Regions from separate parts of the Pseudarthrobacter sp. MM222 genome, predicted to be linked through region 1. Evidence: riboswitches for the same ligand, from Rfam matches in the RefSeq annotation. Region 1 holds a riboswitch; each other region holds the start of a gene.
The links. A riboswitch is a leader RNA that binds a small molecule or an ion and turns the genes downstream of it on or off. The one in region 1 is predicted to bind thiamine pyrophosphate.
Positions count from the first base shown of each region.

Region 2: linked by a shared signal. The riboswitch ahead of OM977_RS18450 (ECF transporter S component) and the one ahead of OM977_RS11835 (bifunctional hydroxymethylpyrimidine kinase/phosphomethylpyrimidine kinase) in region 1 are both predicted to bind thiamine pyrophosphate.
Region 3: linked by a shared signal. The riboswitch ahead of thiC (phosphomethylpyrimidine synthase ThiC) and the one ahead of OM977_RS11835 (bifunctional hydroxymethylpyrimidine kinase/phosphomethylpyrimidine kinase) in region 1 are both predicted to bind thiamine pyrophosphate.
Region 4: linked by a shared signal. The riboswitch ahead of thiO (glycine oxidase ThiO) and the one ahead of OM977_RS11835 (bifunctional hydroxymethylpyrimidine kinase/phosphomethylpyrimidine kinase) in region 1 are both predicted to bind thiamine pyrophosphate.

Region 1 is NZ_OX352321.1:2,593,630-2,600,620, forward strand. Features, by position in the region: gene proB (glutamate 5-kinase) at 1-859, opposite strand, end outside; gene obgE (GTPase ObgE) at 849-2,438, opposite strand; gene rpmA (50S ribosomal protein L27) at 2,555-2,818, opposite strand; gene rplU (50S ribosomal protein L21) at 2,880-3,188, opposite strand; gene OM977_RS11835 (bifunctional hydroxymethylpyrimidine kinase/phosphomethylpyrimidine kinase) at 3,534-5,174, opposite strand; TPP riboswitch at 5,157-5,254, opposite strand; gene OM977_RS11840 (Rne/Rng family ribonuclease) at 5,372-6,991, opposite strand, start outside.
Region 2 is NZ_OX352321.1:4,023,059-4,030,049, forward strand. Features, by position in the region: gene OM977_RS18445 (ABC transporter ATP-binding protein) at 1-988, opposite strand, end outside; gene OM977_RS18450 (ECF transporter S component) at 1,032-1,664, opposite strand; TPP riboswitch at 1,732-1,870, opposite strand; gene OM977_RS18455 (DUF4235 domain-containing protein) at 2,059-2,322, shown strand; gene mnhG (monovalent cation/H(+) antiporter subunit G) at 2,380-2,796, opposite strand; gene OM977_RS18465 (monovalent cation/H+ antiporter complex subunit F) at 2,786-3,064, opposite strand; gene OM977_RS18470 (Na+/H+ antiporter subunit E) at 3,061-3,606, opposite strand; gene OM977_RS18475 (Na+/H+ antiporter subunit D) at 3,603-5,243, opposite strand; gene OM977_RS18480 (Na(+)/H(+) antiporter subunit C) at 5,240-5,821, opposite strand; gene OM977_RS18485 (Na+/H+ antiporter subunit A) at 5,818-6,991, opposite strand, start outside.
Region 3 is NZ_OX352321.1:2,715,234-2,722,224, forward strand. Features, by position in the region: gene rpsP (30S ribosomal protein S16) at 1-125, opposite strand, end outside; gene OM977_RS12440 (hypothetical protein) at 391-828, opposite strand; gene OM977_RS12445 (VOC family protein) at 930-1,805, opposite strand; gene OM977_RS12450 (amidohydrolase family protein) at 1,887-2,999, opposite strand; TPP riboswitch at 3,103-3,210, shown strand; gene thiC (phosphomethylpyrimidine synthase ThiC) at 3,206-5,011, shown strand; gene OM977_RS12460 (alpha/beta fold hydrolase) at 5,008-5,766, opposite strand; gene ffh (signal recognition particle protein) at 5,823-6,991, opposite strand, start outside.
Region 4 is NZ_OX352321.1:3,112,298-3,119,288, reverse strand. Features, by position in the region: gene OM977_RS14185 (ferritin-like domain-containing protein) at 1-400, shown strand, start outside; gene thiE (thiamine phosphate synthase) at 426-1,121, opposite strand; TPP riboswitch at 1,147-1,284, shown strand; gene thiO (glycine oxidase ThiO) at 1,278-2,615, shown strand; gene thiS (sulfur carrier protein ThiS) at 2,612-2,848, shown strand; gene OM977_RS14165 (thiazole synthase) at 2,854-3,672, shown strand; gene OM977_RS14160 (4a-hydroxytetrahydrobiopterin dehydratase) at 3,721-4,461, shown strand; gene OM977_RS14155 (hypothetical protein) at 4,439-4,741, opposite strand; gene OM977_RS14150 (DUF3107 domain-containing protein) at 4,745-4,969, opposite strand; gene OM977_RS14145 (TetR/AcrR family transcriptional regulator) at 5,021-5,689, opposite strand; gene moeB (molybdopterin-synthase adenylyltransferase MoeB) at 5,879-6,991, shown strand, end outside.

The DNA.
Region 1 (6,991 bases):
CGTTTCCGGTGGATGTGACGAGGGCGTGGATTCCGGAGCCGGCGGCGATCATCGCCGCTTCCACCTTGGTGACCATTCCCCCGGTCCCGACGCCGGCCTTGCCGGTGCTGCCGATGGAGACGCCGTCGAGGTCGTGCGGGCCCGTGACGTGCGGGATCCGCTGGGCGCCGTGCGAGGGCGGCCCGTCGTAGAGGGAGTCGACGTCGGAGAGCAGCACCAGGGCGTCGGCGCGGACCAGGTGCGCCACGAGGGCCGCCAGCCTGTCGTTGTCGCCAAAGCGGATCTCGTGCGTGGCGACGGTGTCGTTTTCGTTGACCACCGGCACGACGCCGAGGTTCAGCAGCCGGTCCAGGGCGCGGAAGGCGTTGGTGTGTTGGCTGCGGCGCATGAAGTCTTCGGCGGTCAGGAGCACCTGGCTGACGGTGACGCCGTGGGCACCAAAGGCGTGCGTGTAACGGGCCATCAGCAGGCCCTGGCCCACGCTCGCGGCGGCCTGCTGGGTGGCGAGGTCGCGGGGACGCTTCTCGAGCCCGAGCGGGGCCAGTCCGGCGGCGATGGCACCGGAGGACACCAGGATGATCTCGGCGCCTTCGTTCCGCTTGTGCGCCAGCGCATCGGCGAGACCGGTCAGTGCCTCCTCCGAGATGCCGCCCTTGATGCTGGTCAGGGAGGAAGAACCGACCTTGACCACGATCCGGCGGGCGCCGGAGAGCGCGGAGCGGTCCGGTGCGGCGTGGTGCGGGACGGAAAGGGCCGGCGTGGTTATGGCCGTGGCTGAATGGGCCGGCGCCGATCCCACCGGAACCGGAGGTTCAACACTGCCGGCCGCACCGGGCACGATGACGGTTTTACTCGTCATCTGCTGTGCCCAGTCCACTCTCCTTGACCGGCTTGACGGCCCGGCGTCCGCTGACGGATTCAGTCCAGATGCCGGCCTTGCGCTCGGCTTCGAGCTCGGCGCGGGCGGCGGCCTTGGCCTCGCGGCGTTCGACCTGCTCGTCGCGCTTCTGCCCACGGGTGGGGCGGTCGCCGATGTCGGCGAAACGCACGTCGGTGCCGCGCGGGGAGGCCAGCAGTTCGGCGCCGGCCATCATGGTGGGCTCCCAGTCGAAGACGACGCCGTCGTCCTCGCCAATGACCACCGTGTCGCCGGGCTTGGCGCCCTGCTTGAACAGTTCATTTTCGACGCCGAGCTTGGCGAGGCGGTCCGCGAGGTAGCCGATGGCTTCCTCGTTGGTGAAGTCGGTCTGCTTCACCCAGCGCACGGGCTTGTCGCCGAGCACGCGGAAGAGTGGTTCCAGGTTCTTCTCTTCGCGGCGGATCTTGAAACCGGATTCGTTGACGGCACGGGGCTTGAGGACCGGGGCGTGGACCTTGGGCGGGGCCGCGGCGAGCTCGTCGCGGGCGGCCTGAACGATTTCAGCCATGGCAAAGCCGAGCTGGCGGAGTCCCTCGTGGCTCGTGGCGGAGATCTCGAAGACCTTGTAGCCGCGGGACTCGAGTTCCGGGCGGACGAACTCGGCCATGTCCTTGCCGTCGGGCAGGTCCACCTTGTTCAGGGCCACCAGGCGGGGACGGTGGTTCAGCGGCACGACTTCGCCGTCGGATCCGGCGAAGCTCATGTCCACCGCGTACTTCTCGAGTTCGGCTTCGATGACCGCGAGGTCGGAGAGCGGGTCGCGGTCCGATTCAAGCGTTCCGCAGTCCAGCACGTGCACGAGGGCGGCGCAGCGCTCGACGTGGCGCAGGAAGTAGTGGCCCAGTCCCTTGCCTTCGCTGGCACCTTCAATCAGGCCCGGGACGTCGGCGATGGTGAAGCGGACGTCGCCGGCCTGGACGACGCCGAGGTTCGGGATCAGGGTGGTGAACGGGTAGTCGGCGATCTTCGGCCGGGCAGCCGACATCGCGGCGATCAGGCTGGACTTGCCGGCGGAGGGGAAGCCGACCAGGGCGATGTCCGCGATGGACTTCAGCTCCAGGACGACGTCGCTGGATTCGCCTTCGATACCCAGCAGCGCGAAGCCGGGGGCGCGTCGCTTCTGGGAGGAGAGCGAGGCGTTGCCGAGGCCGCCGATGCCGCCGGCGGCCGCGATGTATTCGGCGCCTTCGCCCACGAGGTCGGCGAGGACCTTGCCGTCCTTGGACTTCACCACGGTGCCCTCGGGCACCGGGAGGATGAGGGTTTCGCCGTTCTTGCCGCCGCGCCAGTCGCCCATGCCGGGTCCGCCGTTGGTGGCGTGCCGGTGCGGGGCGTGGTGGTAGTCGAGCAGGGTGGTGGTCTGCGGGTCAACACGGAGGATGACGTCGCCGCCGTTGCCGCCGTTGCCGCCGTCGGGACCGCCCAGTGGCTTGAACTTCTCGCGGTGGACGGAGACACAGCCGTGGCCGCCGGTACCGCCGGATACGTGCAGTACTACCCGGTCTACAAAGCTCGCCACGTGGATCTCCTCAGTGCTGTTCCCTGGACCCGCAATGGGGCCCAAGATGATTGTAATGCGGAAAAACACCGGTGGAGCGGACCAAATGGCCCGCTCCACCGATTTAGAACTTGTTGTTACTCTGCAGCTGCAGCAGCCACGATGTTCACAACGCGACGACCACGGCGGGTGCCGAACTCGACTGCACCGGGGGTCAGGGCGAACAGGGTGTCGTCCCCGCCACGGCCAACGCCGGCGCCCGGGTGGAAGTGGGTGCCGCGCTGGCGGACGATGATCTCGCCTGCGGAAACGACCTGGCCACCGAAGCGCTTCACGCCGAGGTACTGGGCGTTGGAGTCACGACCGTTGCGAGTGGAACTCGCGCCTTTTTTATGTGCCATTTGAAATGCCTGCCTTCAAAAATTCTGGGGAATCTGCTGGAACCTGAACAGTAACGAAGAGTTACTTGATACCGGTGATCTTGACCTTGGTCAATTCCTGACGGTGACCCTGGCGCTTCTTGTAACCGGTCTTGTTCTTGAACTTCTGGATGACGATCTTCGGACCACGAAGGTCTTCGAGGATCTCAGCCGTAACCGTTACCTTGGCCAGGTCCGCAGCAGCAGAGGTGATCTTGTCACCGTCTACCAGGAGCAGTGCGGGCAACTCAAAGGTGCTGCCGGCTCCACCGGGGACGCGGTTCAGGGTAACGAAGTCTCCAACGGAAACCTTCTCTTGGCGGCCGCCTGCGCGGACAATCGCGTACACCACTGGGGAACTCACTTCTCTCGACGTTTATTACTAGATTTGCGTGCGGAACCTGGTCCAAGTTGTTTGGCTGGCTCACGCTGTGCCTCAACGCCGGTGGGTTTCCCGGGGGAACCCATGAGCTATCCCGTGGTCAAATCCGAAATCGGATTGTCCTCAAGGTCATAACCCAAGTGTTGGCGTAAGCACCGAAGATCTAGACTACGCTAATTTTGCCTTCGGCCGCAAACGAGGCTGGCTCCGGCGGGCCATGCGTGGTGGACTTCACTCCATCAAGAACAGAGCGATCCTGCAACGACTTCCGGAACCGTGCCCCACCATCGTACAGGCTGGCCGGGCCCCCGCCGGTCAAGCATGCAGTCTCGGCGCGTCGAAGAAGGCGACTTCGTAACGGGCCGACTGCCGGAAAGCCAGCTCCATGGCGTCCCGTTCGCCGGCCGAGGCGCGGCGCGCCGCGTCATCCGTGATGCCGATGGCCTGCCGCGTGGCCGCGGCGAAGTCCTCGTCGGCATAGGTCCGCAGCCAGTCGGCGTAGGGGTGCGCTGCGGCGGCGCCGGCCGCCAGAAACTTCCCGTGGAGTTCCGCGCCGACCTCGGCGTAGAGCCAGAAGCACGGCAGGGCGGCCGCGACCAGCACCCCGTAGCTGCCGGCGACGGAGGACGCCAGCAGGTGGTCCACATAGGACTTCGTCACCGGGCCGAGAGTTCCCTCCACGGTCCGGGTGCTGAGCCAGCTCCGGTGCAGCTCGGATTCGACTTCCAGGCACTGCTGCGCGGAGCGGGCCCAGAAGAGCTGTTCGGCTTCGGAGGGTGCGAGTGCGGCCGCCCGCGCCAGCACCCGCGAGTAGCCATTGAGGTAGAGGGCGTCCTGGGCCAGATAGTAGGCGAACTCCCGCTCGGGGAGCGTGCCGTCCGCCAGCCCCCGAATGAAGTCCAGGCCGTAGATCTCGTCGAGGTCCTGCGCCGCGCCCGCCCCGAGGGCAGCGACGAACTCGCCCTTGGCCGGAACCCGGGTGTCCGCGGGACCCTGATCGAGGCGGTGGCCCGCGGTCAGGTGCTGGACGTGGTGGAAATGGTGCACCGGGCCGTTGCCGGTGCCGACATCCAGGTGCTCCGAGTCGCGCAGCGCACCTTCGAGCCAGGGCTTGACCTCGCGCAGCGCGGCTTCCCAGTCCCCCACGCGGGCCTGCACTGTTGCCAGCGCCGAGGACAGCGAGCATCCGGTGCCGTGGCTGTTGCTTGTGGGAACGCGTCGGCCCTGCACCACGACTGTCTCCTGGCCCAGCAATCCCCCGGTGTTGACGAGCGCATCCGGGCAGCCGCCGCCGGCCTCACTGCCCGCGCCGGCCTCACTGCCCGCGCCGGATTCGCTGCCGGCGCCGCCGTCGAGATGACCGCCCTTCACCAGGACCGTGGTGCCGGTCTGGGCGGCGAGCCGTTTGCCCTGAGCCAGGGCCTCGGCCCAGTCGGCCGCGACCGGCTCCCGGAGCAGCAGGGCGAGTTCCGCGAGGTTGGGCGTGACGAGGTCCGCGAGGGGAAGAAGCGCGTGCAGGGCGGCCTCGGCTGTCTCGGCGAGCAGCCGGTCCCCGCTGGTGGCCACCATGACGGGGTCCAGGACGACGATGCCGGGACGGGCCTGCTCCAGCCAGCGTCGGACGGCATCGATCACGGAGGCGTCGCCGAGCATGCCGATTTTGACGGCGTCGATGCCGATGTCCGCGCTCACGGCGTCCAGCTGGGCCGTCAGGAAGGCGGCCGGTGGAACATGGACGGCCTGGACGCCGCGGGTGTTCTGGGCCGTGAGGGCGGTGATCGCGGCCATGCCGTACCCGCCATGGGCGGCAATGCTTTTCAGGTCCGCCTGGATGCCCGCGCCGCCGGACGGGTCGGAACCGGCGATGGCCAGCACCCGGGGAATCCGTGGCGGGGCGGTGCGCGGAGCGGGGGGCAGAAATGCGGATGGAAGGACAGCTGTTGCCACGAGAGACATCCCTTCGCCGGTGCTAACCGGACAGGTTCAACGGGTCTGGATCTCAGCCGGCTCGTTGCGCGGCACCCCGTGTCAGTGCTCCAGCCTAGCCGCACTGCTTAACGGACGGCGGGTGCGGCCCGAACCTCGGCGAATTGCTACGCCGGGTCCGGACCGCACCCGCGGCCATACTGGATTATTTTGGTGGGGCTCCGGGGCTACAGCTCCGACGCCGGCACGCCGACACCGAGGATGATCGGTTCGTTCGACGCGGCCGGCTTTGCCGCTGCCTGGTCCGGGGAGGGCGCCTTTGCCTCGTGCACGGCTCCGGCCGCGGCCGTTGCGGCACGCTGCTCGGCTGCCTCGCGGTGTTCAATGGACGTCTCGTTGGCTGCACCCTGGGCGCGGCTGGCGCTCCGGTTGCGGCGCACGCGGCGGCCCCGGGAGGTACCAGTTTCGACGTCGGCCCTCGCCGGCGCCTGAGCCTGCGCTGGCTCCGATGCCTGAGCCTGCGCCTCGGCCGGCGCCGAGCTCGTGGACACCTGCCCGGCGGCGGGCTTGCTCTCCTCGGCGTCGCCAAGGTGGGCGAAAGCCTCCGTCAGCAGGTCAAGGGTCAGTGCGGGTGCGGTCCCCTCGTCGGCGTGCTCGACGTACGGCAGCACCACCTGCTCGCCGCCGAAGGTCAGCACAGCAGCGGGACGTCCGGCTGCTTCCTCAGTGGCGGCCAGCTGCCGGGCCGTCTCGACGACGGCCTGGCGGGTCTCCGCCTGGCGGGTGCCGGCGTCGTGCGCGGTTGCCGCTTCCCCCTCGTGCAGGTGGGCAGCGTGCGCGGCGGCGGCGATGTTCGCCAGGGCAGCCCGGGTGGCCTCCGCCTTGGCGTGGCGCTCGGCCTCGGTGGGCTCGGGGTGGAGGGCTGCCGGTGCCGACGGAGCGGACTCCGGCCCGCCCTGAGCTCCCTTGCCGCGGCGGCGGCCCTTGCGCTCCGTGCGGGCAGCGGGCTGGTTCTCGGTCCGCGGGACGTGGTGTTCCGCGGCGACGACGTTGGCGCGGCGGTGCTCCACGGGCTCGTCGTGCGTGACGATGCCGCGGCCGGCGCAGGTTTCGCACTGCTCGCCAAAGACTTCCAGCAGCCCGGTACCCATCCGCTTGCGGGTCATCTGTACCAGCCCGAGCGAGGTCACTTCGGCCACCTGGTGCTTGGTCCGGTCACGGCCGAGGCACTCCACCATGCGGCGCAGCACGAGGTCGCGGTTTGACTCCAGCACCATGTCGATGAAGTCGATCACGATGATGCCGCCGATGTCGCGGAGCCGGAGCTGCCGGACGACTTCCTCGGCCGCTTCCAGGTTGTTCTTGGTGACGGTTTCCTCGAGGTTGCCGCCGCTGCCGGTGAATTTGCCGGTGTTGACGTCCACCACGGTCATGGCTTCGGTGCGGTCGATCACCAGGGATCCGCCGGACGGCAGGAAAACCTTGCGGTCCAGTGCCTTGTGGATCTGCTCGTCGATCCGCCAGGCCGCGAAGATGTCCGTGTCCTTGGTCCACTTCTCGAGCCGGCCAACAAGGTCCGGAGCCACGTAGGTGACGTAGGCCTCGATGGTGTCCCAGGCTTCCTCGCCGGAGACGATCAGCTTGGAGAAGTCCTCGTTGAAGACGTCGCGGACCACCTTGATGGTCAGGTCAGGTTCGCCGTAGAGCAGCTCGGGGGCCAGGATCTTGGTCGACGTCGACTGGCTCTCGATGCCTTCCCACTGCGCGCGGAGCCGGTTGATGTCGTGGGTCAGCTCTTCCTCGGACGCGCCCTCGGCCGCGGTGCGGACAATCACACCGGCGTTTTC
Region 2 (6,991 bases), 1.4 Mb from region 1:
GGCGGCCGCGTTCGCGGGAGACGGCCAGGTTCTCGGCTGCCATCAGCAGCGTCCCGGGCCTGTGTCCCCCGGCCCCGTGTCCGCCGGGCGGGTGCCCGCCGGGCGGGTGTCCGCCGGGCGGGGCGGTTGACGTGGCCCCCGCCGGGACTGCCGGCGCCGTACGGGCCCGCGTTTGCGGTACGTAGCCGGGGACCCAGACGCCCGCGGCGGTGAGCATGTCCCGTGCCTGCGCCAGGACCCTGTCCGGCGGACCGTCGATCAGCACGGCCGGTTCGGTCGCGCTGCCGGGCTGGAGGACCACAATCCGGTCCACGAGGTCTTTCCACACGGAGACCCGGTGCTCCACGACCACGAGGGTGGCCCCGGTTTTGTCCAGGCACCGGCCCACGGCGTCCCGTACTTCCAGGACGCCGGCCGGGTCGAGGTTGGCGGTGGGTTCGTCCAGCAGGATCAGCCCCGGGCGCATGGCCAGGATCCCGGCGAGGGCCAAACGCTGCTTCTGCCCGCCGGACAGGGCCGAAGTCGGATGGTTCAGCGGCAGGTGGCCCAGTCCGACGTCGTCGAGCGCTTCCCTCACCCGGACCCAGATCTCGGCCGCGGGCACCGACAGGTTTTCCGCGCCGAACGCGACATCATCGCCAAGCCGGGAGAGCACCACCTGGGTTTCCGGGTCCTGTTGGACAAGCCCGGCCCGGCCCCGCTGCGCCCGCGGTGAGGCGCCGTCGATCAGCAGCGTGCCGGTCTCATCGGAATCCTCCGGGGTGGCCCCGGCGGAATTGTCGCCGGCGGTGTTGTCGCCGAGGACCCCCGCCAGGGCGTGGAGCAGCGTCGATTTGCCCGAGCCCGAGGGCCCCAGCAGCAGCACCCGCTCCCCGGGGCTGATGTCCAGGTCCAGCCCGTTGACCGCGGGCCGGGACCTTCCAGCGTGCCGCCAGCCCCAGCCACGTGCCGTGACCTGGGCGGGGCGGACGGAGTTGGTTGCGCTCATGCGCGGTGGCCCGTCGTCGGGAATTCTGTCAGCGGTGCGGTCTTCAGGAGAACACGGGCTCCGTGGCGGCCTTGCGCGAGGCGAAGGAACTCAGTACCCCGGTCTTCGCCAGTCCCCGGGTGGCGAGCCAGGACAGACCGCCGGCGATCACGGCACCGGAGACGGCGGTGAAGATGATGTAGGCGAGTTTGTCGCCGCCGGCGTAAGCGATGTTCCAGCCCCACGGCAGGAACGAGTCATTGAGGCCGCAGAAGAGGCCCGCACCGGCACCGGCCAGCAACGCCACCGGCAGATTGAACTTCTTGTAGACCAGGGCGGCGAACACGAGCTCCGCGCCGAGCCCCTGCAGGACGCCGGAGATCAGCACCGTCGTGCCGTACTGGGACCCCATGATCAGCTCGCCGGTGGCCGCTACGGTTTCGCAGAAGAGGGCCGCGCCCGGCTTGCGGATGATGAGCATGCCCAGTACGGCGGGAATCATCCAGCCGCCGGCGTAGAGCCCCGTCAGCGGCGGATACAGCGCGTTGACCGGGGCGGAAATCAGGTTGGCACCCTGGGACCAGGCCCAGAAGATGATGCCTCCGGCGACCGCAATCAAGGCGGCCACCACAATGTCCACTACGCGCCAGTTGTAGCTGCGCCGGGCCAGGCCCTGCTTGGCAGAAATATCAGTCATGTCGTCCTCCTGAGGAACAGGAGGGGAGAATGCACCGGCCGGCCGCGGCTTCCGCCACCCCGCCGTGCATTCTGAGAACTCGACTCCCTTGCGCCGGTACTAACCGGATCAGGTTCGAGGGTCTGCGGCTGTCCGCACTCTCAGCGCCCACCGATGGTCCCTGGATTCCTCCAGCTGCCGACGGCGGCGCTCCCCTGTCGTATTTAAGATCACCCTTGTGGGCGGTGTCAGTTTACACCCGCCCGGCGGGGTTTCCTTTGGGCGGGTGTCACATTCACGCTGGCCCTCAGGCGGAGATGCTCCGCCGGAGCGGGCCCGTACCGTCGGTCCTCCCGTCAGGGACGGGACGCTAGGCTAGGGGAAGCCCCGTTCCCTCCCCGAAGGAGTCCGAAGAATGAACATCTTCATCAAGCTGCTCGGCACCGGCATAAGCCTGCTCGCCGGGTTTGTCGGTACCAAGATCGTCGACACCGTCTGGGAGAAGTCCACCGGCAACAAGCCGCCGAAGGGCCACGACGACGACATCCCCACCACCCTGCGTTCGGCCCTGACCTTCGCACTGGTCTCCGCCTCGGTCAGCGCCATCATCCAGGTCCTCGCCAACCGCGGCACCCAGCGCGCGATCACCCGTTTCGCCAAGTCCCAGGACATCGTCTAGGCCGGAGCGCGGGCAGACGCCGGCGGCACCCGTCACCGGCGCCGCTGCCGGAGCCCGTTACCGGCGGCGGCTCGCCTCGTCGTCGCTGTCGTCCGAAAATCCGCTCGCGCCCGCCGCCTGCTGCACCACGGCCTCAAGCTCATCTGCGCTGAGCAGCTCCCGGTGGAGGTGCTTGGTGCGGTACCCGGCCCGCCCCACCATGTGCGCGGACACCGGAACGGTGAGCAGCTGGAAGATCCAGGCGACCACCAGGACGGGCCAGACCCACCAGGTGCGCATCTGAAGCCCCACCGCGCAAAGCAGCAGGAACAGCCCCAGTACCTGCGGCTTCGTCGCCGCATGCATCCTGCTCATGAGGTCGGGGAACCGCAGCAGGCCGATGGCCGCGCCGAGCGACATCAGGGCGCCCACCACCATGAACACCGCCGAGACGGCGTCGATCACGGCGTCGCCGGAGAATGCTTCAGGATTCACGGGCTTGCTCCCGCCGGTCGGCGACGAACCGGGCAACGGTGACCGAACCGATGAACCCGATGATGGATACTGCAACGAGCAGCATGAGGTTGTTGAGGTGCCGGTTCACCGCCATGTCGATGCACAGCGCCGCGCCCACGATGGCCAGCAGCACGTCGGCGGCCAGCACCCGGTCCAGCAGCGACGGGCCCCTCGCGATCCGGATGATCGCACCGGCGGCGGCCAAGGACAGCACGACGGCGGTCACGGTCAGGACGAGCTGCATCATGCGCCCACCTCCTGCTTCAGTGCGGACAGTTCATCCCTGGTGCCCATGATCCGGATCAGCCCGGCCTCGGTGTCCCGGACCTCCTTGCGCAGCCGGGCGGCGTCCTCGGGGTTGCGGACGTTGACGCCGTGGACGTAGAGCGTTGAGGTGGACCTGTCCACCTCAACCACCAGCGAACCCGGAATCAGTGAGAGCACGTGCCCGGTCGCGGTCACCAGCAGGTCCGAATGGCTCCGCAGCGGGACAGCGACGACGGCGCTGATCACCTTCGGCCCCTTGGCCACCGCCAGGTACAGCACCTGGAAGCTCGCCGCCACGACCTTGGCCAGGAAGGTCAGGGCAAAGGGAACGGCGCGCAGTACGTTGAAGCGCCCGCCCAGCTCCACCGGCGGCAGATAAAACAGCCTGGCCACCACGATTGCGATGAGGGCGCCGAACAGCAGGTTGCCGGGACTGAAATCCTGCCAGAGGGCACCCCAGACGATCACCAGCCAGACCAGCAGCGGAAGCTCCTGGCGCAGGGAAATCCGTTTCCGGCTCATTTCTGGCCGCCTTGCAAAGCCGGTTGCGCCTGGTCGGGCTGCGGCGCGGGTTGGGCCAGGGGCGGAACCGGGGCGTCCCCGCCGAGGACCGCGTGGATGTAGCCGGTGCGGTCCAGCATCTCCTCGGCGGACTGGTCCGCCACCCGGAACAGCGGACCGGCGAACACGGTCAGCGCCACGCCGAAGACCACCAGCCCCAGGGTGGAGCCCACCATGGTCCGCGGCAGCAGGGTGACGTTGGTCTTGCCGCCCCGGTCGCCGGTGGCCGAGTCCTCGGGGGAGGCCAGCAGTACCGGGTCGGGATATTCGGCGTCCTCGGGCTTCCGCCAGAAGGCACGGTTCCAAACCCTTGCGATCGCCAGCAGTGTCAGCAAGCTGGTCAGCACTCCCCCGATCACCAGGGCGTAGGCCAGCGGGGTACCCAGCTGGACACCGGCCTGCAGCAGCCCGAGCTTGCCGAGGAAGCCGGAGAACGGGGGAATCCCCGCCAGATTCATAGCCGGAATGAAGAACAGCACGGCCAGCACCGGGGAGAGCTTGGCCAGGCCCGCGACGCGGTCCATGGAGGAACTTCCGCCCCGGCGTTCGATCAGGCCCGTAACCAGGAACAGGCTCGTCTGGATGGTGATGTGGTGGGCCACGTAGAAGACGGCCGCCGCCAGGCCGGCCACGGAGGACATCGCGAGCCCGAAGACCATGTAGCCAATGTGGCTGACCAGGGTGAAGGACAGAAGTCGCTTGATGTCGCTCTGGGCGAGGGCACCCAAAATTCCGACCACCATGGTCAGTAAGGCCGCGACCATCAGCGGCGTATTGAGCGTGTCCCCGGGGAAGAGCAGGGTTTCGGTGCGGACCATCGCGTAGACGCCCACCTTGGTCAGCAGCCCCGCGAACACCGCGGTGACGGGGGCCGGCGCCGTCGGATAGGAGTCGGGGAGCCAGAAGGACAGCGGGAAGACGGCGGCCTTGATGCCGAAGGCGACGAGCAGCATGACGTGCAGCAGGTTCCGCGTGCCCGGGTCAAGGTCGGCGAGCTTGATGGCGAGGTCTGCCATGTTGATGGTTCCGGTGGCGCCGTAGACCATCGCGATCGCGATCAGGAAGAGCACGGAGGAGACCACCGAGACCACCACGTAGGTCACCCCCGCCCGGATCCGCGGCCCGGTCCCGCCCAGGGTCATGAGCACGTAGCTGGCGGTCAGGAGGATCTCAAAGCCCACGTAGAGGTTGAACAGGTCCCCGGACAGGAAGGCGTTGGACACCCCGGCCACCAGGATCAGGTAGGTGGGGTGGAAGATCGAGACGGGCGCGTCCCGGTCCCCGTCGGCCATACCTTGCCCGGTGGCGTAGACCAGCACCGCGAGACTCACCGTGGAGGAGACCACCAGCATCAGCGAGGAGAACTGGTCCACCACCATCACGATGCCCCAGGGCGGCAGCCAGCCCCCGATATTGACGGCGGCGGTGCCGCCCTGCCAGACGGAGGCGAGCAGCAGGCATTCCAGCAGCAATGTCAGGGAGAGCAGCGCGATGCTGACCGCGCGCTGGGCCCGGGAGTGCCGGATCAGCAGGAAGGTCAGCGCGGCGCCGAGGATGGGAAGTACGACGGCGAGCGGGGCGAAACTGGCGAGGTTCACTGTCCGCCTCCTTCCAGTCCTGGTGCGGTCACCCTGGGCGAGCCCGGCTGTTCTTCCGCGGCGACGCTTTCGGCGTTGAGCGTGCGGTCGGCCACCTTGACGGTGGCGGCGGTCCTTGCGGCGGGGGTGTCGGTGATCCCTTCACCGTCCGAGCCGATCATGGTGAGCGGAAATTCCGAGGTCTCCACCGGGATCACGGCGTCATCCTCAGCGTCGAAGCTGGGGGTCTCGGCGACGCGGCGGTCTTCGGCGTCGTCCTGGATCTCGTCCTGGCGGGCCAGCACCCAGGTGCGGTAGATGATGCCGAGCATGAACGCGGTAACCGCGAAGGAGATCACGATCGAGGTCAGGATCAGCGCTTGCGGCAGCGGGTCGTTGTAGTCCTCGGGGTTGGTGTCCTTGTTGAACAGCGGAGCGAGCCCGGCGTAGCCGCCGGTGGCGAGGATCAGGAGGTTGGTGGCGTTCGCCAGCAGCATCAGACCGAGGAGCACCCGGGTGAGGCTGCGCTCCAGGATCAGGTAGATGCCGCAGGCGTACAGGGCGCCCATGACAGTCAGCAGGGTCAGGTTGACGCTCATGCCTGCCTCCTGGCGGTGGAGCCGGTGGCTTCGGCGGGGACCTGGTCGGTCTCCTGGTCTTCGGCGGGGACCTGGCCCGTCTCCTGGTCTTCGGGCGGCGCTCCCGGATGTTCTTCGAAGTGTTCGTCGATTTCCGCGCCGAGGCTGCGCAGCACGTCCAGCACCAGCCCGACGACGACGATGTAGACGCCGATATCGAAGAGGGTCGAGGTGACGAATTTGATGTCGCCGAAGACCGGCAGCCAGAGTTCGATGATGGCGCTCTGGAACACCTGTCCGCCGAGCAGCAGGGGTGCGACGCCGGAGGCAGCGGCCGTGGCGAGGCCGATGCCGAGCAGGGCGCCGGCGCTGACCGGCGTGGCCTCGCGGAGCTCAAAGCGGCCGCCGGCGAGGTAGCGCATGGTGAGGGCCAGCCCGGCGGTGAGTCCGCCGGCGAAGCCTCCGCCGGGGAGGTTGTGGCCGGCCAGGAGCAGGTAGACCGAGAACACGATCATGGTGTGGAAGACCAACCGGGTGACCACTTCGAAGATGATCGAGCGCCGCTCAGGCGCCAGGGTCCGGCCCGCCACGAGCCAGGCGTCGCGGCTGGAGGCCGCAAAGCGGCGGCTCATGGCAAGGGCGGCGTCGTCCCGGGTGTTGCCGCGCGCCCCGCGGAGGCGGCCTACGGTTCCTTCGGCGACAGTGGAGGACGCCCGGATGCCGTCCCCGCGCCCGCGGACGAAGATGAGGCTGGCAACTCCGGTGGCCGCCAGGGCGAGCACGGAGATCTCCCCGAAGGTGTCCCACGCGCGGATGTCCACCAGCGTGACGTTGACGATGTTCAGCCCGCCGCCGCCTTCGTAGGCCAGTCTCGGGAACTCGAGCGAGACCGGGCTGGCCACGCGGGCCCCCAGGGCGTAGATCGCGGCGTAAACCATCGTGATGCCGAACGCGACGCCGATGATGACCCGGACCACGCGGTACTTGCCGCCGGTCCGGTCCCGCAGCTCGGCGGGCAGGCTCCGCATGGCCAGGACAAACGCCACCAGGATGATGGTTTCGACCAGCATCTGGGTCAGGGCCAGGTCCGGCGCGCCCTGCAATGCGAACATCAGGGCGATGCCGTAGCCCGTGACGGAGACCATCAGCACGGCGAGGAAGCGCTTATTGGCGCGCACCGCGGCGAATGCG
Region 3 (6,991 bases), 120 kb from region 1:
GGGTGGTACTTGCCGATCTCTTCGATGGCACGGCCATCACGCTTGGAGCGTGCGTCCATGACGACGATGCGGTAGTACGGTGCGCGCATCTTGCCGAAGCGCTTAAGGCGAATCTTTACGGCCACTTTTGTGGTCACTCCTGTTTCTGAAACGGGGTCGAGCCCGGCGTTCTGCACCCGTGGGGCGGGCCGTACTAGGGGGTTCTAAAAGGACAAGATCCGGACGCGGAGAGAGGGGCCACGCAGATCGAGTACCTGTTCATTGTGCCAGATCAACGCCGGGATTTCGACTTGACCCCCTGCCGGCTGGTAAATCCGGTCGATGGCCGGCCTGTGGCCGCCGCCCGAGGCGAGCCCGGACCGTGGCCCGAGTCACGCTTGGCTCGAGGCGTCAGCGGGTCCAGACGTACAGTCCGGTCCGGGTGGCGGGGTCGACGCGGGCAGCCAGCTCCGCGAGCCTCCGGACATAGTCGAGGGCCTGCTCCGCACCGAAGGGCATGTCCTCTTCGGCGGCCCAGCTGCCGGCCACATCCTCGAGGACGTCCGCTTCGCCCTCGGTCTCATAGCTGAGCAGATCCGCAAGTGCCCTGACCATGGCGGGCGGGACGCCGAGCAGGGAGTCGCTGGCCACGTCCACCATGGCAAGCTCGTAATCGGCACCGGCGGAGTGCACGGCCGTCCCGGCCAGGTCGCCGAGGCGCTCGACTTCGAAGTCGCTGATGTCCTGGATCCGGAGCGCCCCGGGAGCCACGGCTCCCCCGCCCTCAAGTGCAGCCGCGCGCTTAAGGGCTTGATCGTGGGTGGAGACAAAGATTTCGGTGAATCCCATGGGTCATCCTTAGGGCTCGGCGCTGACGGCGCGGCGGAAAGTCTGGTTTCAGCCTAGCCCAGCCGGGCAGCGCCGGCGGCGCCCCGGACCGCCGTGCGCCCTCAGCGCACTGCCACGCGGATCCGGTTGCGCCACGGGTCTTCGAAGCGCAGTTCGGCGCCCGTGTGGTGGGACTGGACACCGGCGGTTTTCAGGCGGTCGGCCAGGGCTCCGACGTCGTCGCCCGAGGGCACTTCGATCAGCACCTCCCCGAGTCCCAGCGTGTCGCGGCGGGGGCCGGCGCCGCGGCTGTTCCACACGTTCATGGCCATGTGGTGGTGGTAGCCGCCGGCTGCGACGAAGAGTGCCTGGCCGTGCCAGCCTGCGGTCTTTTCGAAGCCGAGGGTCCCGACGTAGAACTCCTGCGCGGACTGCACATCCCCCACCTGCAGGTGGACGTGCCCGACGCCGGCCTCCGCCTCACGCTGCGCGGTGACGGATTCTTCGTTGAGGAACTTTTCGAGGTAGCGCTGCGGCGGGAGGGCCAGGCTGTCCATCACAACATTCTTCCCCTCCCAGGACCACGCTTCGCGGGGACGGTCCCAGTACAGCTCAATGCCGTTGCCCTCGGGGTCGTTGAAGTAGAAGGCCTCGCTGACGAGGTGGTCCGCGCTGCCGGTAAAGGACTGCGGCTCATACTGGGCCGCGCTGGCGACGGTGGCGGCCAGGGACGGCTGGTCATCGAACAGCAGTGCGGTGTGGAAGAGGCCGGCCTCTCCGCGGGATGGGACAGCGAGCCCGGGCGCCGGGGCGAGGTGGACCAACGGCTTCTGCCGCCGGCCGAGGTAGAGCCCGCCGTCCTGCTCGGCCACGATGTCGAGGCCGAGGGCACGCTGGTAGTAGTCCGTCATGAGCTTCATGTCGCCGACTTTGAGCATCACGGTGCCCATAGTGAGTTCGGCGGGAAGAAGGTCCTGCGTGCTGGCTTCTGCAGTCATTTGATCGCTCCGGTGCTTCGGGGGCCACCGACCTTCGATGGCCTTACATAGAACTAAATTACTTGAAGCTTCAATTTATTCCTAATGCGGAGCTGATTCCCCGCCACGTTCCCTGCGGATCACTTCACCCCGCAACACGATGTGGCTGAGCTGCCGCAGCGTGCCGAGGTTCGTCCGTGGATCCTCGGCGCAGACAAGGACGTCCGCGCTGGCCCCCTCGCTGATCGCGTCCGCGCCCAGCCAAGCGCGGGCGGCCCAGGCGCCGGCGTCGAGGGCTGCCCGGGCCGGAAGCCCGGCGGAGTGCAGCGCCTGGATTTCGTCGGCGATCCGCCCGTGCTTGATGACGCTGCCCGCATCGGTTCCGGCGTAGATGCCCACGCCGGCCTCGTAGGCTTCCAGAACGCGCTCGGCGCGGCGTTCCCAGAGCGAGCGCATGTGGGCCGCGTAGCGGGGGTATTTTGCCTCCGCCTGCGCGGCGATGTCGGGGAAGGTTGCGATGTTGATCAGGGTGGGCACGATCGGAATGTCCTGCTCGACGAAACGCGGCAGGTGCCGTGGAAGCAGGCCGGTGGCGTGCTCAATGCAGTCGATCCCGGCGTCGAGCATGCTGTCCAGGGTGTCTTCGGCGAAGCAGTGCGCCGTGACCCGGGCGCCCTCGTCGTGGGCGGCCTGCACGGCGTCCTTGAGCACGGGGGCCGGAAAGCTGGGGGTGAGGTCGCCGGCGTCGCGGTCGATCCAGTCCCCCACGAGCTTGACCCAGCCGTCACCGGCCCGGGCCTGCTTGCGCACCGCCTCGACCAGATCCTCCGGGGCCACTTCGACGGCGAAGCCCCGAAGGTAGCGCCGCGCCCTGGCGATGTGCCGGCCCGAGCGGATGATGCGCGGCATGTCGGCGCGGCGCTGCAGCCACCGGGTGTCGTGCACGGCGCCGGCGTCCCGCACGAGCAACGTTCCGGCGTCGCGGTCGGTGCGCGCCTGCGCCTCCGCCACCGAGCCGGGGACGTCGCCGCCGGGGCCGAGGCCGATATGGCAGTGCGCATCGACCAGTCCGGGGATGACCCAGCCGTCCAGCACGAGGTCCGGCGCCGCGGCCGGACGGTGGAAGGTCAGGAGCCCGTCGACGGACCAGAGGCCCCGGTGTTCCGTGTCCCGTCCGGTGAGGACGGGGCCGCCGAACTCGATGATGCTGCTCATCCATACAGCCTAATCCGCGACGCCATCGGGCCGCGCCGGAGAAGCCTGTCCCGCCCGATGACGCATATGACACAGCCCGCCCCGAGGCCTGTGGTAGCTTCGTCTACGACCACACGGGTGCCCCTGCAGGGGCTGAGATCGGGCTGACGCAGCCTGCGACCGTTGAACCTGTCCGGGTAATGCCGGCGAAGGAAGTGAGTATTTTCGTGAATACCCAGTTGACACAGCACAGCCCTGTCCAGATCCAGCCCGCAGGCCCCACCCAATCGCTGAAGGCCCACTCCCTGGCGTTCGCCACGGACGCAGAACACGGCATCCGCGTTCCGGTGACCGAGATCGCCCTGGCGGACTCCCCCGGCGGTGCAAGTAACGCGCCGTTCCGGATCTACCGGACCGCCGGCCCGGGAAGCGATCCGGTGCGGGGCCTGGAACCATTCCGGGCGCCCTGGATCGAGGCCCGGGCGGACACCGAACCCTATGCCGGCCGGCGAAGGGACCTGCTCGACGACGGCAAATCCGCGGTGCGCCGGGGCGCGGCGTCGGCCGAGTGGCGGGGGCTCCGCCCGGTACCGCGCCGCGCCGTCGACGGCCGGACGGTGACGCAGATGCGTTACGCCCGGGACGGGGTGATTACCCAGGAGATGCGGTTCGTGGCGCTGCGCGAGAACTGCGACGTCGAGCTGGTCCGCAGCGAAGTGGCCGCGGGCCGCGCCATCATCCCCAGCAACGTCAACCATCCCGAATCCGAGCCGATGATCATCGGCAAGGCCTTCCTGGTGAAGATCAACGCCAACATCGGAAACTCCGCCGTGACCAGTTCCATCGCGGAGGAAGTCGACAAGCTGCAGTGGGCGACGCAATGGGGCGCGGATACCGTCATGGATCTCTCCACCGGCGACGACATCCACACCACCCGGGAATGGCTCATCCGCAACTCCCCCGTGCCCATCGGCACGGTGCCCATCTACCAGGCGCTGGAAAAGGTCAACGGGGAGGCCAACGCCCTCACCTGGGAGATCTTCCGGGACACCGTGATCGAACAGTGCGAGCAGGGTGTGGACTACATGACCATCCACGCGGGGGTGCTGCTGCGCTATGTGCCGCTGACGGCCAACCGGGTCACCGGCATCGTGTCCCGCGGCGGCGCGATCATGGCCGGGTGGTGCCTGGCGCACCACCAGGAAAACTTTCTCTACACGCACTTCGATGAGCTGTGCGAGATCTTCGCCCGCTACGACGTCGCCTTTTCCCTCGGTGACGGGCTGCGGCCCGGCGCGACGGCGGATGCCAACGATGCGGCGCAGTTCGCCGAGCTGGACACCCTGGCCGAGTTGACGCAGCGGGCGTGGGAGTTCGATGTGCAGGTCATGGTGGAGGGCCCGGGGCATGTGCCGTTCCACCTCGTCCGGGAAAACGTGGAGCGCCAGCAGGAACTCTGCAAGGGCGCTCCGTTCTATACGCTTGGGCCGCTGGTCACCGATATTGCTCCCGGCTATGACCACATCACCTCGGCGATCGGCGCCACCGAGATTGCCCGCTACGGAACCGCGATGCTCTGCTATGTCACCCCCAAGGAACACCTCGGACTGCCCAACAAGGACGACGTGAAGACCGGCGTGATCACCTACAAGATCGCCGCCCATGCCGCCGACCTGGCGAAGGGCCACCCCGGCGCGCATGAACGCGACGATGCCCTCTCCAAGGCCCGGTTTGAGTTCCGCTGGCGGGACCAGTTCGCGCTGTCGCTCGACCCCGTGACGGCGGAATCCTTCCATGATGAGACGCTGCCCGCAGAGCCGGCCAAGACGGCGCACTTCTGCTCCATGTGCGGGCCCAAGTTCTGTTCCATGCGGATCAGCCAGGGCATCCGGGACGAGTACGGCTCCGCGGACTCGCAGGCTGCACTTGCGGCGCTGGCTGCCGGAATGCGGGTGAAGAGCACCGAATTCCTTGCGTCCGGCGGCAAGGTCTACCTGCCGGAGCCCTCCGTTGGCGGACCCGCGGCCAGCTAGGAGGCCCGGGCGTGCCGTCGCCGGCCGACGTCGGCGATGAACGCCCGGAGGTACCGGTCGCCCTCCCGGGAATCCTGGGGCCGGTGCCCGCCCGCAGCAATGCGGTGCAGGGCGCCGGTCTCGCGCAAGTAGCCGGCGATTTCCTCATACAACGGCTCCCAGCCGCCGGTGAGGACCAGGGTGGGCACGCCGGGGACGATCTGCAGGGGCGCTTCCCATGGCGGTGCCTGCAGCCTCAGTCGCCGGGCCTCGCGCCGTTGTTCCGGCGTCGGGCCCAGGGCGGGCGCACCGGGGCCGTCGGCAGGGCCCGACACGGCGAAAGCCCGGCGGATGTATTCCGCCTGGAAGTCGTCGTCGCCCAGGTGCTGCCGGACGTCGAAGAGCGGCTGCATCAGGGCCCGGTGCGCGGCAGTCGCCGGGAGTTCGGCGGTCAGCGAGAGGCAGGCCGGTTCCACCAGGGTCAGTGACTGCACCAGGTCCGGCCGCTCGACAGCTGCCATCATGGCCGCGATGGCACCCTGGGAGTGCGCCACGACGTGTCCCCCGGCCTCGCCGCGGCCGTCGTCGGCCAGGGCGCCCAGCAGGATGGCAGCATCGGCCGCAAAATCTGATTCCAGCGGATCGGCGACGGCGTCAAACCCATGCCGGCGCAGGAACAACGCGTCATAGTTCAGCGCCATCCCGTGCTGTTTCGGCCACGCCGCGGCGCCGAAGCTGCCGGCCCCGTGGACGAAAACTACGCGCTGCTTGAACATGATCCAACCCTATGGCACGGGTCCGTCAATAACGCGGGCGACATAGCGCCCGCAACCTACTTACTGCCGCCGAGGAACTTGTCGAACCCCTTGGGCAGGTTCAGCTGGGAGGGATCGAAGTCCGCGCCCTGCTGGCCGAAGGAGGCTCCCGTGGGCAGCGCCTTGGGCCCCGCGGCACGCCGGGCCTCGGCGTCCTTGAGCTCCTGGGCGGCCTTGGCCGGATTGCCCGAGCGGGCCTTTTTCTTCGGCGCGCTCTTGGCGCCCTTGCGTGCTCCGCCTCCCGCGCCCGGCATCCCGGGCATGCCCGGCATGCCGCCGCCGGCAGCCATCTTCTTCATCATCTTCTGGGCCTGGCCGAACCGCTCCAGCAGGCCGTTGACCTCGGACACGTGCACGCCGGAGCCGCGGGCGATGCGGGCCCGGCGGGAGCCGTTGATGATCTTGGGTGCAACCCGCTCGTGCGGCGTCATGGACCGGACGATGGCCTCGACGCGGTCGATTTCACGTTCATCGAACTGTTCCAGCTGCTGGCGGATGTTCTGCGCGCCGGGCATCATCATGAGCATTTTCTTCATCGAGCCCATGTTGCGGATCTGCTGCATCTGGGCCAGGAAGTCGTCCAGGGTGAAGTCTTCCTGGTCGGCGAACTTCTTCGCCATCCGGGCTGCCTCGTCCTTGTCCCAGGACTTCTCGGCCTGCTCGATCAGGGTGAGCACGTCACCGAGGTCGAGGATGCGCGAGGCCATGCGGTCCGGGTGGAAGAGTTCGAAGTCATCCAGGCCCTCGCCGGTGGACGCGAACATGACCGGCTTGCCGGTCACCGAAGCGACCGAAAGGGCGGCGCCGCCGCGGGCGTCGCCGTCGAGCTTGGAAAGCACGATGCCAGTGAAGTTGACGCCTTCATCGAAGGCCAGCGCCGTGTTAACGGCGTCCTGGCCGATCATCGAGTCGATCACGAACAGGACTTCGTTGGGGACAATGGCCCGCCGGATCTGGCGGGCCTGTTCCATCATGTCGGCGTCGATGCCGGTGCGGCCGGCGGTGTCCACGATCACGACGTCGCGCAGCGTCCGGCGCGCTTCCTCCACCCCGGCGCGGGCGACGGCGACCGGGTCGCCGGCGGGGTGCTCCAGCTCGGCAGAGGTGGCGCCCGGGTGCGGGGCGAATACCGGCACCCCGGCGCGCTGGCCGACGATCTGCAGCTGGTTGACGGCGTTGGGGCGCT
Region 4 (6,991 bases), 520 kb from region 1:
CACCCGCCCGGCCGACTGGTTCGAGTCCCTCATGAAGGCGTACGTGATCGACACGGTCTCCGCGGATTTTTACCGCGCGGTGGCTCTGCACGTGGACGCCTCCACCCGCCTCCTGGTGGAACGGATCCAGGCCGATGAAGCGGCCACCGCGGTGCTGCGGGACCGGCTCAAGACGGCCCTTGCCGACGACCCGCGGCTGGCTTCCCGGCTGGCGCTGTGGGCGAGGCGGCTGCTGGGGGAGGCCCTGACGCAGGCCCGGCGGGTCAGCTTCGAGCACGCGTTCCTCGGCGGTCTGATCGGTGCGGACGAGGAGCGGTCCCGGGAAATGGTCCGGGAACTGACGGTGCAACTCGCCGCCAATCACTCGCAGCGGATGACGCAGCTGGGGCTGGCCGGCTAGCTTGCCGGGGCGGCCGCCGCTGCCGTCAGGCTTCCGCGGCGTCGAGGGCGGCCAGCAGGTCGCGGGCGGCGCCGGCGGGATCCTCAGCCTCGGTGATGGCCCGGACCACCACGATCCGGCGGGCACCGGCTTCCACCACCTGCTCCACGTTCCCCAGGTCGATGCCGCCGATCGCGAACCAGGGCACCACACCGTCCACCCTGCCGACGTCGGCAGCCTCGGCCCGGCGGATCGCTTCGGCGGCATACCGCACCAGCTCCAGCCCGACGGCGGCTCGGCCCGGCTTGGTGGGCGTGGCCCAGACGGGTCCCACGCAGAAGTAGTCGAGGCCGCTGCGGCCAGGCGATGCGAGGATCGCCGCGTCCACCTGGTCCGGGCTGTGCGTGGACAGCCCCACCACGGCATCCTTGCCGAGGAAGTGCCTGGCGGCCGCGAGCGGGATGTCCTTCTGGCCGACATGGAACACGGGCGCGCCCGACAGTGCGGCCAGATCCGCACGGTCGTTGACCGCCCAGAGCCGTCCGTGCCGGTGGGCCGACTGGTGCAGGATCTCGAGCAGCTCGAGTTCCTCGGCCGCCTCGAGGGACTTATCGCGCAGCTGGATGATGTCGACGCCGCCGGCAAAGGCGGCATCCACGAAGGCCTCAAAGTCGCCGCGGTCCCTGCGGGCATCGGTGCACAGGTACAGGCGGGCGGTGGTGTGGACGTCATCGCGGCTCATACCCCAAGCCTAGTTCCTCTAAACTGGGCCATACCGCGGGAGCCCGCTGCAAGGTCATGCGCCACTTGGCGTTTTCGGCCCTGCAGGGCTGAGAGGGCATCAGAGCCGACCGCTTGACCTGATCCGGTTAGTACCGGCGTAGGGAAGGAATCCGCCATGGGCACTCCAGCCGGTTTGAGGGATGCGCCCGCCGCGGCGCCGCATGACGGTCCCGCCGGGCAATATTACGACGTGGCCGTGATCGGCGGCGGCGTCGTCGGGCACGGTATCGCGTGGGAGGTGCGTCGCTCGGGCCGGACCGTGGCCCTGATCGACGACGCCCCCGGCACCGGCGCCAGCTGGGCTGCGGCCGGCATGCTGGCCCCGGTGAGTGAACTCCACTACCAGGAGGAGGACCTGCTGGAGCTGATGCTCGAGTCCTCCCGGTTGTGGCCCGACTTCGCGGCGCGGCTCCAGCCCGCAGCCGCGGAACCCACTGACAGCGGCGGTAACGGAGCAGCCACCGGGACCGGTTACCTCACGACGCCGACCCTCGCGGTGGGCGCCGATGCGGCCGACCGCCGGGCGCTCGCGGACCTCCGGAACGTGCAGCAGGCCTGCGGACTCTCGGTGGAGCCCCTTACCGTCCGCGAGGCCCGCCGACGCGAGCCACTGCTGAGCCCGGGCATTTCCTGCGCCTTCGACATTCCCGCCGACCACCAGGTGGACCCCCGGCTCCTGCTTGCCCGGATCGCGGCGCTGCTGGCAGCGGACAGCGGGAGCCATGCCGTGCAGCGCCGCGCCGCAGGGCTGCTCTGGCAGGACGGACGTGTCGCCGGCGTCAGGCTGGCCGGCGGAGCGCAAGTCCGCGCGGGGGAGACCATCGTGGCCAACGGTCTTGGCGCCGCCGGGCTCGGCGGGCTCCCGCCCGGACTTAGCCTGCCGCTGCGGCCGGTCCACGGCGACATCCTCCGGCTCCGGGTACCGGCCCGGCTGCGGCCGCTGCTGGGCTCCACCGTGCGGGGCCTGGTCCGCGGCGTGCCGGTCTACATCGTCCCGCGCCGGGACGGCACCGTGGTGATAGGAGCCACCCAGCGCGAAGACGCCCTCGCGGAACCGGCGGAATCCGGGGTGGGCGCGGTCTCCGCCGGAGGCGTGTACCAGCTGCTGCGGGATGCCCAGCAGCTGCTGCCCGCCGTCGCCGAACTGGAACTGCTGGAGGCCACCGCCCGGGCCCGGCCCGCGACGCCGGACAACGCCCCGCTGCTGGGCCGCGTTGCCGACCGGGCTGCCGGCCGCCCGGGCGACGTCGCGGGAATCATCGTCGCTACCGGATTCTTCCGGCACGGCATCCTTCTGACTCCCGTGGCCGCGCAGATCTGCCGGCAGCTGCTGGAGGGCACGGCGGACCCCCGCTGGAGCCGGTTCCGGCCGGACAGGTTCTCCGCCGGCGCTCCCGACCCAAGTCCCCAGCACCCAAGCCCCCACCCAGAGCGCAGCGAGGAAGCACTATGAAGATCAGACTCAACGGCACGGAGCACGCAGTCCCCGACGGCGCCTCCGTCAGCACCCTTGTCAGCCAGATCACCGGGCGGACGCTCGCCCCGAACGGGCAGGCAACCGACGGGCGGAAGCTCGGCGTCGCCGTAGCCCGCAACGCATGCGTGGTGCCCCGCAGCCAATGGCACGGCACGGCGCTCGCCGACGGGGACGACGTCGAGCTGGTTACGGCAGTACAGGGAGGTTGAGCAACATGGAAGCAACTACACGCGCCGCAACCCCGCCGGCATCGCCGGCAACCGGGGACGCGTTCGTCGTCGACGGCGTACGGCTGGGTTCCCGGCTGATCATGGGGACCGGCGGGGCGCCCAGCCTCGACGGCCTCGGGGCAGCCCTCGTGGCGTCCGGCACGGAGCTGACCACCGTGGCCATGCGCCGCTACTCTCCGGCGGAGGCCGGCTCCTTGTTCCAGTTGCTGGTGGATCACAACATCCGGGTACTGCCGAACACCGCGGGCTGCTTCACCGCCCGGGACGCCGTGCTGACCGCCGAACTGGCCCGCGAGGCCCTCGAAACGGACTGGGTGAAGCTGGAAGTCATCGCCGACGAGCACACCCTGCTGCCGGATGCCGTGGAACTCGTGGACGCCACCGAACAGCTCGTGGGACGCGGCTTCAAAGTGTTCGCGTACAGCAACGATGACCCGGTGCTGGCCCTGCGCCTGGAAAACCTTGGCGCCGTGGCCGTGATGCCCCTGGGCTCACCCATCGGCACCGGGCTGGGCATCCTCAACCCGCACAACATTGAACTGATCGTCTCGCGGGCCTCCGTGCCGGTGGTCCTGGACGCCGGCATCGGCACCGCCTCTGACGCGGCACTGGCCATGGAACTCGGCTGCGATGCCGTGCTGCTCGCCACCGCGGTGACCAGGGCACAGAATCCGGCGCAGATGGGTGAGGCCTTCAAGCATGCTGTCATCGCCGGTAGGCTGGCGAAAAGGGCCGGCAGGATCCCGCGCCGCGAGCACGCGCTGGCATCCTCGGCCATGGAAGGCCGGGCCGAGTTCCTGTAGGTCCGGCACAGCGCTGGAAAAACAGGTCCGGCCAGCAAAGGAGCCGTCATGGGAGCCACGGACAACGTCCTCAACCAGGACCAGGTCGACGCCGCCCTGGCCAGTCTTCCCGACTTCCGGTACCGCCTGGGCGGGCTGGTCACGGTCTACAAGGCGCCGACGTCGGCCGCGGCACTCGAGCTGATTGCGGGCCTGGGACGCCAGGCCGAAGAACAGGACCACCACCCGGACCTCGACTGGCGCTACAACCGGGTCTTTCTCCGGTATAGCTCGCACGACGCCGGCGGCCAGGTCACCCGCAAGGACGTTGAGGCCGCGGCGGCGGCCAGCGCGGCGGCCGCCGCATTGGGCGCCACCGCAGAGCCGGGGCTGTACCGCACCGTGGAGGTGGCCATCGATTCCGAGGATCCGGCGGCTGTCTCCGAGCTCTGGCGGCTGGCCCTGGGTTACCGCAAGGGCGGTAGCGGCGACCTCCGCGACCCGTACGGTCGCGGTCCGACCCTCTGGTTTCGGGAGACATCCACGCCGAACCCCAATCGCCTCCACCTCGATATCCACCGCAGCAGGGCCGAGTCGGGGCCGGTGCTGGAGAAGACGGCAGCCGCCGGGGCCTTAATGAACCGTGACCACGCACCCGCCTGGGTGGTGGTCACGGATGCGCAGGGGAACCGGCTGTGCCTCTGCACCGAAGAAGGCCACGGACCGGAGCTGCCGGAGGGCCTGAACGAGGCCAGGACGGCCCGCCGCGCCCGCCGGCGCAGTACACCTAGAGGCGCAGGATGGCGGTGAGGCGGGCAGTGTCGTGCTGTGTGCGGCGCCGGCCCAGGTACAGTGCCACGGCCACGGCGGCTGCCGTACCGATCACCATGGGCAGGACCCACGGAATCCAGGTCAGGCCGGGCTGGTAGCCCAGTCCCGCCGCCGTGAAAATAATCCAGCTCAGCATCCCCACGGCGGCCGCAACGCCTGCCGGCACGCTGATGCCGTACTTGGCGTGCCGCTTGTCGTTGGCCCAGACCACGAAGCCTGCGGCCACGGTCACCATCGCAACCACAATCAAGGACAGCATGAGCTAGAGGGCGCCGAAACCGACGCGGCGTACTTCTTCGGCGCCGATTTCGACGTAGCCGAGGACGTTGGCGGGGATGATGATCTGGCGGCCCTTCTCATCCGTAAGGCGGAGCTCGGTGCCCTTCGAGATGGAATCCGCGACTACCTTGGCCAGGGTGTCAGCATCCTGCGCCGATTCCAGGACAATTTCGCGGCCGATGTTCTGAATGCCGATCTTTACTTCCACTGCAAGGCCTCCCAGCCAATCAAAGTTCTAAACGTGTTCTCTATTTGTAGTCTAGGACTCCTTGGGGAAACGGGAGATTCCGCGCCAAGCTAAACGATAGATCAGGTCGCTGGCCACATCGAGGTCAAGATTCCCGTCAGTTTCCAGCCAGTACCGGGCGCTGACCTGCGCCATCCCGGCGAGTCCGCGCCCCAGCAGCTGTGCTTTGAGCTCCGGAAGCTTGGTGTCCTCGGCGATGACGCGCGCGACGGCGTCGGCGAAAGTCTTGTTGAACGACTCCAGCCGGGCGCTCACGTCCGGATCATTGATCAGGTCGGATTCGAAGACGAGACGGTGGGCCTGGTCATCGTGGGCAATGAAGCGGAAATAGGCGCGCATGACGGCCTGGACCCGCTCGTCGTTGTCCGTGGTGGAGTTCAACGCACCCAGCAGCAGCTCGATGAGCTTGCTCAGGTGGCTGTCCAGCAGCGCCAGGTACAACTCACGCTTGGACGGAAAGTGCTGGTAAAGCACCGGCTTACTCACCCGGGCGGTTTCTGCGATTTCGTCCATCGCGGCACCGTGGTATCCGTTGGCAACAAAGACCTCCTGGGCGGCGGCCAGCAACTGCGCCCGGCGTTCGTCGCGGGGAAGACGTGCCGACCGCGGCCCGCCGCTCCGGACCTGCCCGGACCCCGCCCTGCCGGCGGGGTCATGTCCAACCGGTGCCTGATGAACCACTGTCGGCCTACTTTCCTTCGCTGTTAGGTCCACTTTACGCGTGGGTAATATGACCTGGCGGTATCTTCGGGCATAGATTGAACTATGGCCTCCAAGTTCACCGCAACCGCCGCACCTGCAACGCCGGAACCAGTGCGGTATCCGCTGCCCGCTTCAGTGCCTGGCCCGCTCGTGGAGCCGGCCGAGGGTATGAGTGCTGACGAGGTGGAACGCTACTCCCGGCACTTGATCATTCCCGAGATCGGCTCGATCGGCCAGCGCCGGCTCAAGAACGCCAAAGTACTGGTGATCGGTGCAGGCGGCCTCGGCTCACCGGCGCTGTTGTACCTCGCCGCTGCAGGGGTGGGCACCCTGGGCATCATCGACGACGACGTCGTGGACCTGAGCAACCTCCAGCGCCAGGTGATCCATGGCGTCGCGGACGTCGGCCGGCCCAAGATCGAGTCCGCCCGGGACGCGATCGCCGCGCTGAATCCGCTTGTCGACGTCCGGCTGCACAACGTCCGGCTCGACGCTTCCAACGCCCTGGACCTGTTCGCCGGCTACGACCTGATCCTCGACGGCGCCGACAACTTCGCCACGCGCTACCTTGTCAACGACGCAGCGGCCATCCTCGGCAAGCCCTATGTCTGGGGTTCGATCTTCCGCTTCGACGGGCAGGTCAGCGTCTTCTGGGAGAAGCACGGACCGACGTACCGTGATCTGTACCCGGAGGCACCGCCGGCCGGTTCCGTTCCGTCCTGCGGGGAGGGCGGGGTGTTCGGCATGCTCTGCGCAGCCGTCGGCTCGCTCATGGTGACCGAAGCGGTCAAGCTGATCACCGGCGTCGGACGCTCCCTGCTGGGACGCGTGGCGCTCTTCGATGCCCTCGGCGGAAGCTGGCGCGAAATCAACGTTTCCCGGGACCCCGAGACGGAACGCGTCACGGAACTCACCGATTATGAGGCGTTTTGCGGCATCACCCCGTCCGCCGACGCGGGTACCGAACGCACCGTCACCGCCACCCAGCTCGCCACCATGCTGGCATCCCGCAAGGCCGGTCTCAAGGACTTCCAACTCGTCGATGTGCGTGAAACCGGCGAGTATGAGATCGTCCGGATCGACGGCGCAGTGCTGATCCCGCAGGGCAGGATCCTGGCCGGGGAAGCGTGGGGGGAGCTGCCGCAGGACGTCGACATCGTGTTCCACTGCAAAGGCGGAACCCGCTCCGCCGCAGTCCTGGCCGCGGCACGCGCTGCCGGCTACGAACGGGTGAGCCATCTCGACGGCGGCATCCTGGCCTGGGTGCGGGACGTGGAGCCC